3 regions of the Listeria sp. LM90SB2 genome follow, and region 1 is predicted to be linked to each of the others. Evidence: riboswitches for the same ligand, from Rfam matches in the RefSeq annotation. Region 1 holds a riboswitch; each other region holds the start of a gene.
What was found. A riboswitch is a leader RNA that binds a small molecule or an ion and turns the genes downstream of it on or off. The one in region 1 is predicted to bind S-adenosylmethionine.
Positions count from the first base shown of each region.

Region 2: linked by a shared signal. The riboswitch ahead of metK (methionine adenosyltransferase) and the one ahead of GL301_RS01560 (MetQ/NlpA family ABC transporter substrate-binding protein) in region 1 are both predicted to bind S-adenosylmethionine.
Region 3: linked by a shared signal. The riboswitch ahead of GL301_RS00740 (ABC transporter substrate-binding protein) and the one ahead of GL301_RS01560 (MetQ/NlpA family ABC transporter substrate-binding protein) in region 1 are both predicted to bind S-adenosylmethionine.

Region 1 is NZ_CP046449.1:318,230-323,588, forward strand. It holds gene GL301_RS01545 (carbon-nitrogen family hydrolase) at 1-648, opposite strand, end outside; gene GL301_RS01550 (methionine ABC transporter permease) at 738-1,400, opposite strand; gene GL301_RS01555 (methionine ABC transporter ATP-binding protein) at 1,397-2,413, opposite strand; gene GL301_RS01560 (MetQ/NlpA family ABC transporter substrate-binding protein) at 2,428-3,249, opposite strand; SAM riboswitch class I at 3,358-3,477, opposite strand; gene GL301_RS01565 (pyridoxal phosphate-dependent aminotransferase) at 3,630-4,811, shown strand; gene yycF (response regulator YycF) at 5,024-5,359, shown strand, end outside.
Region 2 is NZ_CP046449.1:1,711,156-1,716,514, forward strand. It holds gene asnB (asparagine synthase (glutamine-hydrolyzing)) at 1-1,843, opposite strand, end outside; gene metK (methionine adenosyltransferase) at 1,980-3,179, opposite strand; SAM riboswitch class I at 3,286-3,394, opposite strand; gene GL301_RS08445 (hypothetical protein) at 3,601-3,903, shown strand; gene lapB (surface-anchored adhesin LapB) at 3,936-5,359, opposite strand, start outside.
Region 3 is NZ_CP046449.1:142,824-148,182, forward strand. It holds gene GL301_RS00725 (IMP dehydrogenase) at 1-1,131, opposite strand, end outside; gene GL301_RS00730 ((4Fe-4S)-binding protein) at 1,298-1,531, shown strand; gene GL301_RS00735 (GNAT family N-acetyltransferase) at 1,543-1,821, shown strand; SAM riboswitch class I at 1,958-2,060, shown strand; gene GL301_RS00740 (ABC transporter substrate-binding protein) at 2,147-3,721, shown strand; gene GL301_RS00745 (ABC transporter permease) at 3,823-4,773, shown strand; gene GL301_RS00750 (ABC transporter permease) at 4,784-5,359, shown strand, end outside.

The DNA.
Region 1 (5,359 bases):
ATCAATCACAAGTGAGTGCCCATTGAAATGATTATTAGGATCATCGCCAACTCGATTGACTGCAACGACAAAAGCTTGATTTTCAATAGCGCGTGCAATAAGTAGTTGCTCCCACTGAGTAACACGTTCGGCTGGCCACTGAGCTGAAACAAAAATGACTTCCGATCCTTCTGAAGTGTGTTTGCGAATCCATTCTGGAAATCTAATATCATAGCAAATGAAACCAGCGCAAGAAACACCGTCCAGTCGAAATAGATTTTTATCATTCCCAGCCTCTAAATAGAGATGCTCATTCATAAGCTGAAATAAGTGAACCTTCTTATATGAAGAAAGTAGTCCACCATATTTGTCGAAAGCATACATTGTATTAGAAAATTTGGTTCCTTCCGAAATAGAGACCGAGCCACCGATAATAGCAATTTGGTGTTTTTCAGAAAGTGTTGCTAAAAATTCTTTCGTTCTCTCCCCATTTAAATCAGCAACCCCAGCTAATTCATTTAAAGCATAACCTGTATTCCACATTTCTGGTAAAACTGCGATATCTGCCCCATTTTTTGCAGCTTCAACTATAGCTTTTTCAATCCGTGCATAGTTTGCATCAGGATATTTAAAAACTACATCAGTTTGACATAATGCCAACTTCCACATGTTCTTCGCTCCCTTTTTCTTTTAAAAATAACACAAGCTTGGTGACGAGTCCATATTGGAACACTTCGCACCAAGCTCTAAGTAGTGAATTAATCTTTTTTAAGACGTCTAGATAAGAAATTACCGAATGATTGTAGTGCTTGTACCATGATAATTAAAATAATAATGGTTGTATACATGACAGTTGGTTCGAAACGTTGGAAACCATATTGGTAAGCAATTGTTCCGAGTCCGCCAGCACCAACAAGTCCAGCCATTGCAGTCGCGCCGATTAGACCGATTGTAGCGATAGTTAAGCCAAGAACGATACCAGACCGAGCTTCGCGAATAACGACACTCCAAATGATTTTTGGTGTAGAAATTCCCATAGCTTGATAGGCTTCCACAACTCCACGGTCCACTTCCAAAAGGGCGGACTCCATTAAACGGGCAATATAAGGTGCCGTAAATACCACAAGTGGCATAATAACCCCTTGAATCCCAATAGTAGTCCCAACAACAAACCGTGTTACGGGAATCATTAAGAATAACAAAATAATAAACGGTAATGAACGTAAAATATTAATAACCCAGTTTAGAATACTGTAGGCAACCAGGTTTTCTGATTGACCACCTTTACGCGTTAATGTTAAAAATACGCCAAGTGGTAAACCAATCGCAAGTGAAATCACGAGTGTAATCCCAGTCATCGTAAGCGTTTCTAGAAATCCTTGCCAAAGTATCGGGCCCCATTCTTCAAAAAACAAACTCATAGTAACTCGACCTCCTCAACAACGACTCCAGATTCTTTCAAATAAGAAATAGCTTTACTGTATTCAACTTCGTCCCCTTTTAAATGAACGAGCAGTTTTCCAAGTGTTCCGTTTTTCAAATGATCAATTCCCCCAGCTAAAATGCTTGGAAGAACGTCGAATTTACGTGATACAAGAGCGAGCGCAGGTTCATCCGCTTCGTCTCCAATAAAATGAAGAGAAACCAATTTCCCAGTCGCAACATATTTTTCAAGCAAATCTTGCGGGATATCGAAACTAGCTTCCGATCCCACAAAGCGCTTGGTTGTCGCGTGTTTTGCTTTCGTGAAAATATCAAGAACCGTACCTTGTTCCACTAAATGACCATTTTCCATTACAGCAACCCGGTCACAAATACGTTGAATGACATCAAGTTCATGTGTAATTAAGAAAATCGTAATGCCGAGTTCCGCATTAATTTTAAGTAACAGTTGCAAAATTGCTTCTGTTGTTTCAGGGTCCAAGGCGCTTGTTGCTTCATCGCTTAAGAGAATTTCTGGCTCATGCGCAAGAGCACGAGCAATCGCCACACGCTGTTTTTGACCGCCAGAAAGTTGGCTTGGATAGTTGTTTCGTTTATCCTCTAAGCCAACAATTGACAAGTATTTATTTACGCGCGTCTCGATTTCGTCTTTTGAAACGCCTTCTAATTTTAATGGTTTGGCAATGTTATCATAGACAGTTGCGGTTTTTAGTAGGTTATATCCTTGGAAAATCATGCCGATTTTCCGGCGAGCGACACGAAGTTCTTTGCTTGATAGGGTAGATAAGTTCTTCCCATCAATCACAACTTGGCCGGCATCTGGACGTTCAAGCAGGTTGATGCAACGAACAAGGGTACTTTTCCCGGCGCCACTGTAACCAACGACACCGAAAATTTCTCCTTTTTCTACTGTAATAGAAACATTTTTGACGGCTTCTACGGTTTTTCCATTTACGTTAAATGATTTTGAAACTTGATGTAATTCGATCAAAATAAAACAACTCCCTAGAATGCAGGTACTACAGACCCATTAAATTCTTTTTCAATAAATGCTTTTACTTCATCTGAATGGTAATATTTTTCTAATGTTTTTACGACTTCATCGTCTTTGTTGGCACTACGAACAACGAAAACGTTTGGATATGGATTGTCTTTTGTAGGTTCGTGGTAAATGGCATCTTTATTAATAGAAAGTCCAGCGCCCATTGCAAAGTTAGTATTGATAGCTGCGGCTGCAACTTCATCTAATTGTGCAGGTATTTGAGAAGCTTCAAGTTCAACGATTTCAAGGTCAAGCGGGTTTTCAGCAATGTCTTTTTTCGTTGCTTTTTCTTCCACACCATCTTTTAATTTAATAACGCCAGCATCTTCAAACAGTTTTAAACCACGGTATTCGTTACTTGGATCATTTGGAACGGCAATTTTGTCGCCTTTTTTAAGATTTTTCAAGTCTTTAATATCGTTGGAGTAAATGCCCATTGGGAATGCTACTGTTTTAAAAGCAACGTCTAATTTGTAGCCTTTATCTTTCTTTTGTTGCTCTAAAAATGGAATTGTTTGGTAGTTATTCGCATCCAAATCACCATCATTTAAAGCTGTATTTGGCGTGTTATAATCATCAAATGTTTTGATTTTGATTTCAAGACCGTCTTTTTTCGCTAATTTTTGAACTTCTTCAGCGATTTGTTGGTGAGGTCCTGCTGTTGTTCCAATTGTAATTTTTTCTGTGCTTAAGGCTTTGTCGTCACTGCCTCCTCCACATGCTGCTAATCCTAAAACAAGACTTGATGCAAGTAAAATTCCTAACCCTTTTGTTAATTTTCTCATCTTTTTTCCTCCCTAGTATGTTGTGTGATTATCCAGATTTATTCATGAAAACAATAAAAAACTTCTCTATTTAGAATAGAGAAGTGGAAAGTCGAACATATCCAGCTCCTCTTATCTACCAAAATGGAATACACCATTTTGCTGGAATTAGCACCTTCACTTTACGCTTAAATAAAGTTAGGTTGCCGGGCTTCATCGGGCCAGTCCCTCTGCCGCTCTCGATAAGAGAAAATATTTTAGAAAAACCTGTTAGTTAAAAATATACGCACATTACCTTAATTTGTCAATGCTTTTTTAAGTTTTAAAAAAATCATACTGGACAAATACTTCAGAAAACTTTACTATTTTAATCAATGAAACTTGAAAAGGACGGGTGTAAAATGAAAATTTCCAAACGCTTGCAAAATTTACCAGATCAGTTTTTCTCTAGCCTTGTTGAAAAAGTTGGAAAAAAGGTGGCAGAAGGGCATGATGTCATTAATTTAGGACAAGGAAACCCAGACCAGCCAACACCCAAACATATTGTGGAAGCAATGAAAACAGCTTCAGAAAAACCACTTAACCACAAATATTCTTTATTTCGAGGAAAACACGAACTAAAACAAGCCGCTGCGGATTTTTACGCGCGTGAATATAATGTAACAATTGATCCAAACACGGAAGTAGCTATTTTGTTTGGGACAAAAACAGGTTTAGTGGAGCTGCCGATGTGTTTGATGGATCCAGGTGATACGATGCTTTTACCTGATCCGGGCTATCCTGATTATTTGTCAGGAGTAGTGTTAGGTGAAGTTCAATTTGAAAAAATGCCGCTTATTGCCGCAAATAATTTTTTACCAGATTTCACTAAAATTCCAGAAGACATAGCTGAAAAAGCTGAATTAATGTATTTAAATTATCCTAATAATCCAACTGGCGCTGTGGCTACGGCAGATTTCTTTGAAGAAACAGTCGCTTTTGCCAAGAATCATAATATCGTTGTTGCGCACGATTTCGCATATGGAGGTATTGGCTTTGACGGTAAAAAACCAATTAGTTTTTTAGAAACAAACGGTGCAAAAGAAGTTGGAATTGAACTTTATACACTTTCGAAAACATATAATATGGCTGGCTGGCGCGTTGGTTTTGCAGTTGGGAACAGCGAAGTTATTGAAGCTATTAATCTTATTCAAGATCATATGTATGTAAGTCTTTTTCCAGGGATTCAAGATGCTGCAATCGAAGCTTTAACAGGAGATCAGACTTGTGTGGGTGAATTAACCGCTCGTTATGAAAGTCGCAGGGATGCCTTTATTTCTGCTTGTAAGAAAATTGGTTGGGAGGCAGTTGCGCCGGCGGGTTCGTTCTTTGCTTGGATGCCAGTCCCGGAAAATTTTACAAGTAGCGAATTTGCTGATTATCTGCTAGAAGAGGTCAGTGTTGCCGTTGCGGATGGTAGTGGCTTTGGGGAGTTTGGTGAAGGTTACGTCCGCGTAGGTCTTTTAATGGATGAAGAGCGCTTGGAAGAAGCAGTAACGCGAGTTTCCAAATTGCATTTGTTCGATAAAGTTACACAGCAGTAGCCAATTTATCCAATTTTAAGAGAAAATCGCTTGTAATAATTCAGATAATTAATGGGATGTGTTATAATTGGTTAGTAAGTCTATTCTTAGCATGTTGTTTTATGAAGGCAGGCCAGAATTTAAAATGTTTAGTGAGATTTTTATGCATTAAATAAAAAGTATCTGTCCCGGTTAAAGCCGGCGAAATCCAGGAATGAGAGGACTGTAAAAAAATGGCAGAAAAGAAAATTCTTGTAGTAGATGACGAAAAACCGATTGCGGATATAGTTAAGTTTAATCTAAATAAAGAAGGCTTTGATGTATATTGCGCCTATGATGGCGATGAAGCGTTAGAACTTGTAGAAGAAGTTCAGCCAGATTTAATTTTACTGGATATTATGCTTCCAGGTCGTGATGGTATTGAGGTATGTCGTGAAGTACGTAAAAAATATGATATGCCAATAATTATGGTAACAGCGAAAGATTCAGAGATTGACAAAGTTATCGGACTAGAACTTGGTGCAGATGACTACGTAACGAAACCATTTAGTAATCGCGAGTTAATTGCT
Region 2 (5,359 bases), 1.4 Mb from region 1:
CTGCTACGTATACATCATACCAAATCATGAAAATAACAACTGTCCAGATTTTACGACTGTAGTCGAATTTACCGGCACAGTGATCGTCTAGTAATCCTAGAACGTATTGTTTGTTAATTAAATGATCTGTTGGTGATTCTTTAATGATGTTTTTAACCCAAGCGTTCATTTCGTCTTTTAACCAGTGACGAATTGGTACTGGGAATCCTAGTTTACGGCGGTTAAGTACGTGTTCTGGTACAAATGTTGCTGCCGCTTTACGTAAGATATATTTTGTTGTTCCATTGGTTGTTTTCATTGTATCTGGAATATTTCTTGCCACATTGTACACTTCTTTATCAAGGAAAGGTACACGGACTTCCAGCGAATTAGCCATCGTCATGCGGTCAGCTTTGAGAAGAATATCTCCGCGAAGCCACGTATGAATATCAATGTACTGCATTCTTTCTACAGGATGATAATTCGTTGTTTCTGCATAAAATGGATCTGTAATGTTCGTATAGTCATGACCAGCTTGATATTTTGGAAGTAAAATTTGTTTTTCTTTTTCCGTGAACATTTTGGCGTTTCCGATATAGCGTTCTTCCATCGGAGTGGTTCCACGTTCTAAGAAACTTTTACCACGCATACCTTCTGGCATAATGCGCGCCACGCTATTTAGCATTGATTTAAATACGCTTGGCATTTTGTTAAACATCGCAAGGGAATTCGGTTCGTTATAAATGTTATAACCACCGAAAAGTTCATCTGCACCTTCACCGGACAATGCAACCGTTACTTGTTTGCGCGCTTCTCTTGATAAGAAGTAAAGCGGAATAGCAGCTGGATCAGCAAGTGGATCATCCATATGCCAAACAATTTTTGGTAATTCTTTCATATATTCTTCAGGTGAGATAACATAACTAATGTTTTCTACGCCAAGTTTGTCTGCTGTTTCTTTTGCGACATCGATTTCACTGAAACCATCGCGTTCAAAACCAACAGAGAATGTTTTGATTGCAGGATGATATTCTTTAGCAATCGCAGCAATAATCGATGAATCAATACCACCAGATAGGAATGAACCAACTGGTACATCAGAGCGCATATGCATTTTTACAGAATCGTACATTACGTCACGCACTTCTTTAATCCATGCGTCTTCTGATTTAGTTACTGGTGCAAAAGATGCTTTCCAATAAGTAGTAATTTCCATTGGTTGACCAATTTTCTTCGTGAACTGATGTCCTGGTTCTAAACGTTTTACATTTTTAGTTAAGGAATCTGGTTCTGGAACGAATTGGTAAGTCATATAGTTTTGTAATGAAACTTCATCCAATTCTTTTTCTTTTAAAGCATGTAGAATGGATTTCTTTTCAGAACCCATGAACAATTTGCCATCTTCTTCTGCATAGAAAAATGGTTTAATGCCAAATGGGTCGCGTGCGCCGTAAACAAGTTCTTCTTGTTTATCCCAAATAACGAAACCAAACATCCCACGAAGACGTTCTGCTGTTTTTTCTTTGTATTTCGCATATGTAGCGATAATTACTTCGGTATCACTTTCGGTTTCAAATGTCATTCCTTCAGCAACTAATTGCTCACGGAGTTCCACATAGTTATAAACTTCTCCATTAAAAATAATCCAGTAACGTTCATTTTCATACGTTAACGGTTGATGACCGTTTTCTACATCAATAATACTTAAACGGCGGAAACCAAACTGCACGTGATCATCTGTGAAGTATCCTTCATCATCTGGCCCACGGTGCGTAATCATACTGTTCATTTGTCTAAAGGTTTCTTTATCAGCGCCAGTAATTTCTGTAATGCGGTCATGTACGCATCCTACAAATCCACACATGGTAACATTTCTCCTCTATATAGATAATCATTTTATCTTTTTTTCACAACGTCTATCATATCATAACTAGACTTTCTTTGCACTGTTTAGGAAAGAAAAAAACCGAACATTCCTTACAAGAAATGTTCGGTTAAGCTTATTTTACGATTAATTTTTTTAAGGCTTCTGCTTTATCGGTTCTTTCCCAAGGTAAATCAAGATCGCTACGGCCAAAATGACCAAATGCAGCTGTTTGACGATAAATTGGGCGACGCAAATCAAGCATATGAATTATCCCAGCTGGGCGTAAATCAAATAGCTCATTAACGCCATCAATTAATTCTTGTTCTGAATAGTCACTTGTTCCATATGTGTCAATCGAAATGGAAACTGGACGAGCAACTCCGATAGCATACGCGACTTGTACTTCTACTTTTTTAGCAAGTCCTGCAGCAACGATATTTTTAGCTACATACCTTGCAGCATAAGCGCCCGATCGGTCAACTTTGGTCGGATCTTTACCGGAGAACGCTCCCCCGCCGTGACGCGCATAACCACCGTATGTATCCACGATAATTTTACGCCCAGTTAAGCCCGCATCGCCAAGAGGACCACCAATAACAAAGCGACCAGTTGGATTAATAAAGTATTTCGTATCTTCATCTAAGAAAGAGGCATCAATCACTTCTGGGAAAAGGTACGTGTGCAAGTCTTTTGCGATTTGCTCTTGCGTAATGTCCGGATGATGTTGCGTCGAAACAACAATTGTATCAATCCGAACTGGTTGATTAAATTCATCGTATTCCACCGTTACTTGTGTTTTCGCATCGGGACGCAAGTAGTCTAATTTATTTGTTTTACGTAATTCTGTTAACTTACGTGCTAAGCCATGTGCTAAAAAGATTGGCAGTGGCATTAATTCTTCTGTTTCATCTGTTGCAAAACCGAACATTAATCCTTGGTCTCCCGCTCCGATTGCTTCAATAGCCGCATCGATTTCCTTACCACTTCTTGATTCTAGTGCTTCGTCGACTCCTTGCGCAATATCTGGGGATTGTTCATCAATCGCTGTTAAAACGGCACACGTTTCTGCATCGAAACCATATTTTGCACGTGTATAGCCGATTTCTTTAATTGTATCACGCACGATTTTAGGAATATCCACATAAACAGAGGTGGTAATCTCACCTGCTACTAATACTAAACCCGTTGTCACAGTAGTCTCACAAGCGACACGTGCGTCCGGATCTTTTGAAATAATTGCATCTAAAATTGCATCAGATATTTGATCTGCAATTTTATCTGGATGTCCATCAGAAACCGATTCTGATGTAAATAGATGACGGTTCTTAGCCAATTTATTTTCCTCCTTCAATTCTCTCCAAATACGTCTCATATAAAAAGCCTCTCTCTATTTTGCACAAAACGCGCACGAATAGAGAAAGGCTATAATTATACCTTTGCTCTCATCGTTCAGAAGATAATACTCCTGCAACAGATTAGCACCTTTCACTTATATGTGTAGGTTGCTGGGCTTCAAAGGGTCAGTCCCTCTACCGCTCTGGATAAGAGATAAATTTTAATTCTAAGATAGAATACCATAAACTGGTGCCAGATGCAATAATAATTCGGTTTTGTGTTATGATAAAACAGTCATCTATCCGCTAAAATTAGCTGAAAATTAGCGTTCATTATTTTTTCACTTATCATTATTTGTAACCTGTGGTATGATAGATGGATAAAAAAGATGTTTTACTTAACTAAAGGAGATTGTAACTATGAGTTTAATTCCACTATCCTTGATTATTTTTCTTGGATTTTTAGCAGTTTTATGTTTATTTGATTTTGTTTTTCGTTTATATTGGTTTAAATATTTCCTAGCAACTATGGGACTAATTGCAAGTGGTGTGGTATTTTTCATTAGTTTTTACGGCGGCGGGATGTCCCAAACAGAAATAGCTATTGCCATATTCATCGGTTCATTCGGTGAATATGTTGTATCTCTTATTATTAGCCTCGTTCGTTTTATTTCCAGAAAGTCAAAAAAACCTAAACAAAAGAAAAAAGCTAAAACAGCCTAAAAAGCTAGCGACATGTTTGTCGCTAGCTTTTTTTATTTGCGTCTAATAAGAACAAGTGAAGTGGCTAAAAGGAACATACCTACGATAACTGGAATAGTTGATGTTGTATCACCTAATGCTGGGATGCTTTCATTTGTAGCGGTAGTATTTTGCTTGGTAGGATTTACCGTTATATTGGCGTTTCTATCATTTGTCCCATTGCTGCCGTTATTCGTATTATTTCCACCATCATCTGGTGTCGGTGGTGTCGGCGGCGTCACTTTCTCTTCTACTGTGAGGCTTACATCGATTGTCTTAGCTTTATTCCCGTCTGCATCTACTGCATTTAAGTGGATAGTATATGTTCCTTTTGTTTTCAACATATTTGGATCGAAATCTGTCGTGATTTTAGAACCATCGTCCGTTGTAGCATGAATGTCTTGTAAAAATTCCGTTACCGTTTTATCTGTTCCAACAGGATAACTAATTTTCTTATCTGCCGTAATGATTGGCGCGGTAGTATCCTTTACATGAATAGTAATTTCTACAGGTGTGGCTTGGTTCCCTGCGGCATCAACAGCATACAGATGAACTAGATAATCCCCTGATGTGTTAACAATTGCAGGGTTATAATCGGTGGTTATTTTGGAACCGTCATCTGTATTGGCGCCAATTCTTGCAAGTAGTTGTTGTTCGGTCATTGGTACACCACGCTCGTTTGTTATTTCTCGGCTGGTTGTTTTTATAACCGGAGCGATAGTATCTTGAACTAGCACATTAATTTTAAGTGGCAATGCTTTGTTTCCACTTTGATCCGTTGCTTGGAGTAAGACTTCATAATTTCCTGTTTTTGTTAAATCGATTTTCGAAAAATCAGAGCTGATTGCGCTGTTGTCACTTGTTGCGGCATTAATATCGGTGTAGAATGCTTGCTCTGTTTTTGTAATGCCTCTTTCGTAAGTGATTGATTGGTCAGCTGTGATGATGGGAGGAATGTTATCTTCTACTTTCATTGTCACTTTTACGGGCGTTGCTTTATTGCCACTTGCATCCTCTGCATTTAATGTGACTGTGTAGGTACCAACCGTATCAAGATCTTTACTATTAAAATCCGTTGTTATTGTAGAGCCATCATCTGTAGTTGCTTCAATATCTGCTAAAAAATCCGCTTCGTTTTTATTGATAGTTCTTTCATAGGTGATTGTATTTAATGCATTGATAATCGGTCCTTTTGTATCTACCACGGTGATAGTAACAGTTACTGGATCTGCTTCGTTGTTGCTATCATCTTTTGCATTTAATACGACTTTGTAAGTTCCTTCTTGCGTAAGGACAGTTGGGTCAAAATTGCTCGTGATGGTTGATCCATCATTCGTCGTTGCGTGGATATCTGTTAAAAATTGAGCAGCAGTTTTGGTTGTTCCTTTTGCGTAGGTTATCGTTGTATCTGCTGTGATAATTGGTTTTTCTGTATCAG
Region 3 (5,359 bases), 180 kb from region 1:
AAAGTCAGCGCCCATTGCTAGAGCTAGCGTCATGTGGTAGTCATAAACAATTCCACCATCAGAACAAATTGGAATATATACACCTGTTTCTTCAAAATATTCATCGCGTGCTTTAGCCACATCAATTAGTGCAGTTGCTTGCCCGCGTCCGATACCTTTTTGTTCACGCGTGATACAAATGGAACCACCACCAACGCCAACTTTAACGAAATCTGCGCCAGCTTCTGCAAGATAACGGAAACCATCGCGGTCAACAACATTCCCTGCGCCAACTTTGACCGTATCGCCGTATTTACCGCGAACGTAGTCAAGTGTGCGTTTTTGCCATTCGGAGTAACCCTCAGAGGAATCGATACACAGAATATCTGCGCCAGCTTCAACTAGAGCGGGAACACGTTCTTCGTAGTCGCGCGTGTTAATACCAGCTCCAACAACGTAACGTTTGGAGGAATCAAGTAGTTCTAATTTATTTTCTTTATTAGAGTCATAGTCTTTGCGGAATACCATATGGACTAGGTGCTCGTTATCGTCTACAAGTGGTAGGGCATTTAATTTGTTGTCCCAAATAATGTTGTTAGCTTCTTTTAAAGTGGTCGATTTGTTAGCAGTAACTAATTTTTCGAAAGGAGTCATGAAATCTGCTACTTTTTCATCAGGGCTCATGCGCGTTACGCGGTAGTCGCGACTTGTCACGATTCCAAGTAATTTACCGTGCGCTGTGCCGTCTTCTGTAACTGCTACTGTAGAATGACCCGTTTTTTCTTTTAAATTAAGGATGTCTTGAAGTGTTTTGTCAGGGCTGATGTTGGAATCACTAATAACGAAACCAGCTTTATGATTTTTCACGCGAGAAACCATTGCAGCTTCACTTTCGATGGACTGGGAGCCGAAGATGAATGATACGCCACCTTCTGTCGCAAGCGCAATCCCCATATTATCATCAGAAACAGCTTGCATAATTGCGGAAACAAGCGGAATGTTCATTGTGATAGCAGATTCTTCCCCTTTTTTAAATTTTACGATTGGTGTTTTTAAGCTAACATTTGTTGGAACACATTCAGCGGATGAGTAGCCTGGGACAAGTAAAAATTCACTAAATGTGCGGGACGGTTCTTCAAAATAAAATGCCATTATTTCCACTCCTTCTTCTATTTTTAAATGAATTTATAAAATATCTTTATTATTTCAATAACTGGATGGAAAGTCAATGATTGGGGGAGCTTTTTCGGACGTTTTCTTTTGGGGGAAGAGTGGAATAGATGAAAGGTAGAGAAACTTTGGCGAAGGAGGTAATCAGATGGACGAAGAAACATTGCTAGAACGTGGCTACCGGAAGTATCGCGGGGCGGAGGTAGATATTTATTTTAATACAAATATTTGCGAGCATTCGGGTAATTGTGTAAAAGGTAACGCAGAACTTTTTAATTTGGATAGAAAACCATGGATTATGCCGGATAATGTATCGAAAGAAGAAGCGAAACGGGTGATTCATACTTGCCCGAGTGGAGCGCTTCAATATATCGAAAAATAGGAGGATATCAGATGGAATATAAAAACGGTGAAAATAGAATTTATGCGGTAAATGATGAAGGAGTCGAGGTTGGTGAAGTGACTTTTGTGCCAACTGGGGAAGATATGTTTATTATTGACCATACAGGCGTTGATGATGCGGCTCGAGGTCAGGGAATAGCGCAAGAACTTGTGAAACGTGCGGTCGAAAAAGCGAAAACAGAAGGAAAGAAAATTGTTCCGCTTTGTCCGTTTGCGAAAGCAGAATTTGCTAAGAAGCCGGAATATCAAGAAGTACAAGCTGCAAAATAAGAAGTGTAGACTAGGTTTTATGCCTAGTCTATTTTTATAAAAAATTTTAGAATTCCGGTTTTCTCTTCTTGACATCTGCTTTGTTTCAGTGTATCTTTAATTCACAGTAAACTTATAGGAATAATAGTATTACGTTTTCTTATCAAGAGCGGTGGAGGGAATCGGCCCAGTGAAGCCCAGCAGCGGAGCGCAAGTTCTATGCTAATTCCGATCAGAAGTAATATTCTGGCAGATAAGTAGTAGCTTTTAATGAGGCGCTTCGATTCTGACCAAAAAACAGAGGAAGCGTTATTTTTTAGCGCTTAAAGAGGGGAGTTTTTGTTAGATGAAGAAATTTTTATTAGTAGCGGTTATCTCGGTTTTTGCCTTGGTGTTAACGGCTTGCGGAGGCTCTGGCGCTAGTTCAGACAAAGCAAATGGTTCAGGCAAAGCGAAAGACGGCGGCTCTCTAATTATCGGCGTTACTGGGGATCCAGAAGTTATCAATCCGAACTACGCTTCTGACCGTGTAACATTAACGATTCAACAAGCTGTTTACGCACCGCTATTTTGGGAAGTTGACGGGAAACCGGCACTTGCAAAAAGCTTAGATATTTCAGATGACAACTTAACTTACACTGTGAAACTAAAAGATGGTTTAACTTGGCACGACGGCAAACCTTTAACTGCAGACGATGTAGTATTTACTGTAAATTCTATTTTAGATACAAAACAAAACAGCCCGAACCGCGGCAACTTTGTTTTTGACGATAAACCTGTAAAAGTAGAAGCAGTAGACGACACAACGGTGAAATTCACTTTACCAACTGTTGCTCCAGCCTTTGAAAATACAATTAAAACTTTCTTCCCAATTCCAAAACACATTTTTGAAGGGGTAGAAAACATCGAGAAAAGTGATAAAAACAAAAATCCAATCGGCTCAGGTCCGTACAAATTTGTTGAATACAAAACAGGCGAATATGTTTCCCTAGAACGATTCAACGACTATTTTGACGGCAAACCAAAATTGGATAAAGTTACTTTCCGAATCACAAAAGACCAAAACGCTGCTAATTTAGCACTGCAAAATGGCGAAATCAACCTAAAATCCATTCAACCTTCTGATAGAAACAAAGTAGAAAAAGCGAGCGCGGTAAACATTATCACTTACCCGGAAAATCGCTTAAGCTATGCAACATTCAACGAAAACCAACCAGCACTTAAATCAAAAGAACTTCGCCAAGCCCTTTCTTATGCGCTTGATCGTGAAGAAATCATTGATGCTGCATACGGTTCAGATGAATACGCAAAACCAGCTTCCTCGTTCCTAACAGAAAACACAAAATATTTCACGGATAAAGTAGAAACATACGACCAAGACATTGCCAAAGCGAAAAAATTAGTAAAAGAAAGTGGTTTTGATACAAGTCAAAAACTAACTGTTTACTATTTAAACAACAGTAAATCACAAGAAAGTATCGCGCTTTACTTGCAACAACAATACAAAGAAATCGGCGTGACACTTGACTTGAAACCAACAGATCCAAATGCACTAAGCAACATCACACTTGACCGCAAAAACGCAGACTACTCTATCGCACTAAATGGTTATATCATGGGGAACGATCCTGATGCGTATAAATCCCTATACCTAAGCGATGCGCCATATAACTATTCGAACTACCACAACAAAGATCTAGATGCACTTTGGGAAAAAGGTGCTGTAACTGCAGACGATAAAGAACGTCAAGAAATCTATGAAAAAATCCAAAACACCATTGCTGATGACGCTGTAATTTATCCAATTTCTTATGATAATGCAGTGCTAGCTCTTGATAGCCGTTACGGTGGTCAAAAAGCTGCCACACCACAACCAGTAACCATGTTCCGTGATCTTTCTAAACTATATTTAACGGAATAATAATTAAAAATCATTCGTAAAAAATCTGGCCTGCCATGCTTGTTTTTGGCAGGTTCAGGTTTTTACTTGTCATTTTTAGTGTTTTAGATAGGAGATAAATTATGCTAAAAACAATCATAAAACGCGTATTGCAAATTATTCCGATGCTATTTATTATCTCGATTATTTCGTTTGCACTTATAAAATTAGCGCCCGGGGATCCCGTGAATTCTTTTGTTACGCCTGATATGAATCCTGACGATGTGGAACGAATTAGACAAAGTTTAGGACTTGATCAACCAATTTATGTGCAGTACTTTATTTGGCTTGGAAACTTGTTGCAAGGAAATCTTGGTTATTCGATTGTGAATAGCCAGCCAGTTTTGCAACAAATTTTAGAGAGAATTCCGGCGACACTTGGTTTGGTGGGAACTTCGCTTGTTCTGACGCTATTATTATCGATTCCACTTGGTTTAGTTGCGGCGAATTACGAAAATACGTGGATTGATAAAGTATTAAACGGGATTTCATATATTGGGATTTCGATTCCGATTTTTTGGTTTGGGATGATTTTAATAGATGTATTTTCGATTCAGCTAGGTTGGCTTCCAAGTCTAGGGATGCGAACGATTGGGGTCGACTCTTTTTGGGATATGGCGGAGCATGCGATTTTACCAGTTATAACGCTGACTTTCCAAGGGTGTGCGGCATATTATCGTTACGTACGCTCGAATACCATCAACCAATTAAAAGAAGAATATGTTTTGTTTGGTTATGCGAAAGGTCTATCCAAAGTGCAAATTATGGGGCATCATGTCTTGAAAAATTCCTTGCTACCAGTTATAACACTACTTGGGATGTCACTTCCGCAAGTCATTACAGGCGCTTTTATTACCGAAAGTATTTTTTCATGGCCGGGCATGGGCTCGCTTGGAATTAACGCGATTTTCCAATTAGATTATCCAGTTATTATGGCGATTACGCTATTTTCAGCGCTGTTATTAATTATCGGAAACTTGCTGGCCGATTTAGCTTATATGATTGTCGATCCGCGGATTAGGGAAATGGGGTGAGGAGTTCATGATGCGATTAGATTTTTCGAAAAAAACAATGCAAGATTTCGAGCGGGATGCAGAAGTTGTTCACGCAACACGAGAGCGTAGTTTTTGGCGTTTTATGCTTGCTGACCGCCGAGCTGTTTTTGCGACGAGTGTGCTAATACTTATTACGGTGGCTTGTATTTTCGCGTTCCTTTCGCCTTATGACCCTAATGCTCTTTCCGTTCAGGACAAACTGATGCCGCCAAATTCGTCGCACTGGTTTGGGACGGATGACCATGGTCGGGATTACTTGACGCGTGTCTTGTACGGTGGCCGGGTTTCACTACTTGTCGGTGTATTTGCGATGATGATTGCCGTTGTCGTTGGAACGCTTGCTGGGACAGTTAGTGGCTACTTTGGTGGATTCATTGACAATATGGTGATGCGTTTTCTTGATATTTTCATGTCGATTCCGTCATTTTTCCTACTAATGATTTTAAATGCATACTTAAAACCGGGAATTTCGAACATTATTATCATTATCGGATTGCTTTCTTGGATGGAAGTGGCGCGGATAGTTCGAGCGGAGACGTTAACATTAAAAGAACGTGAATTCATT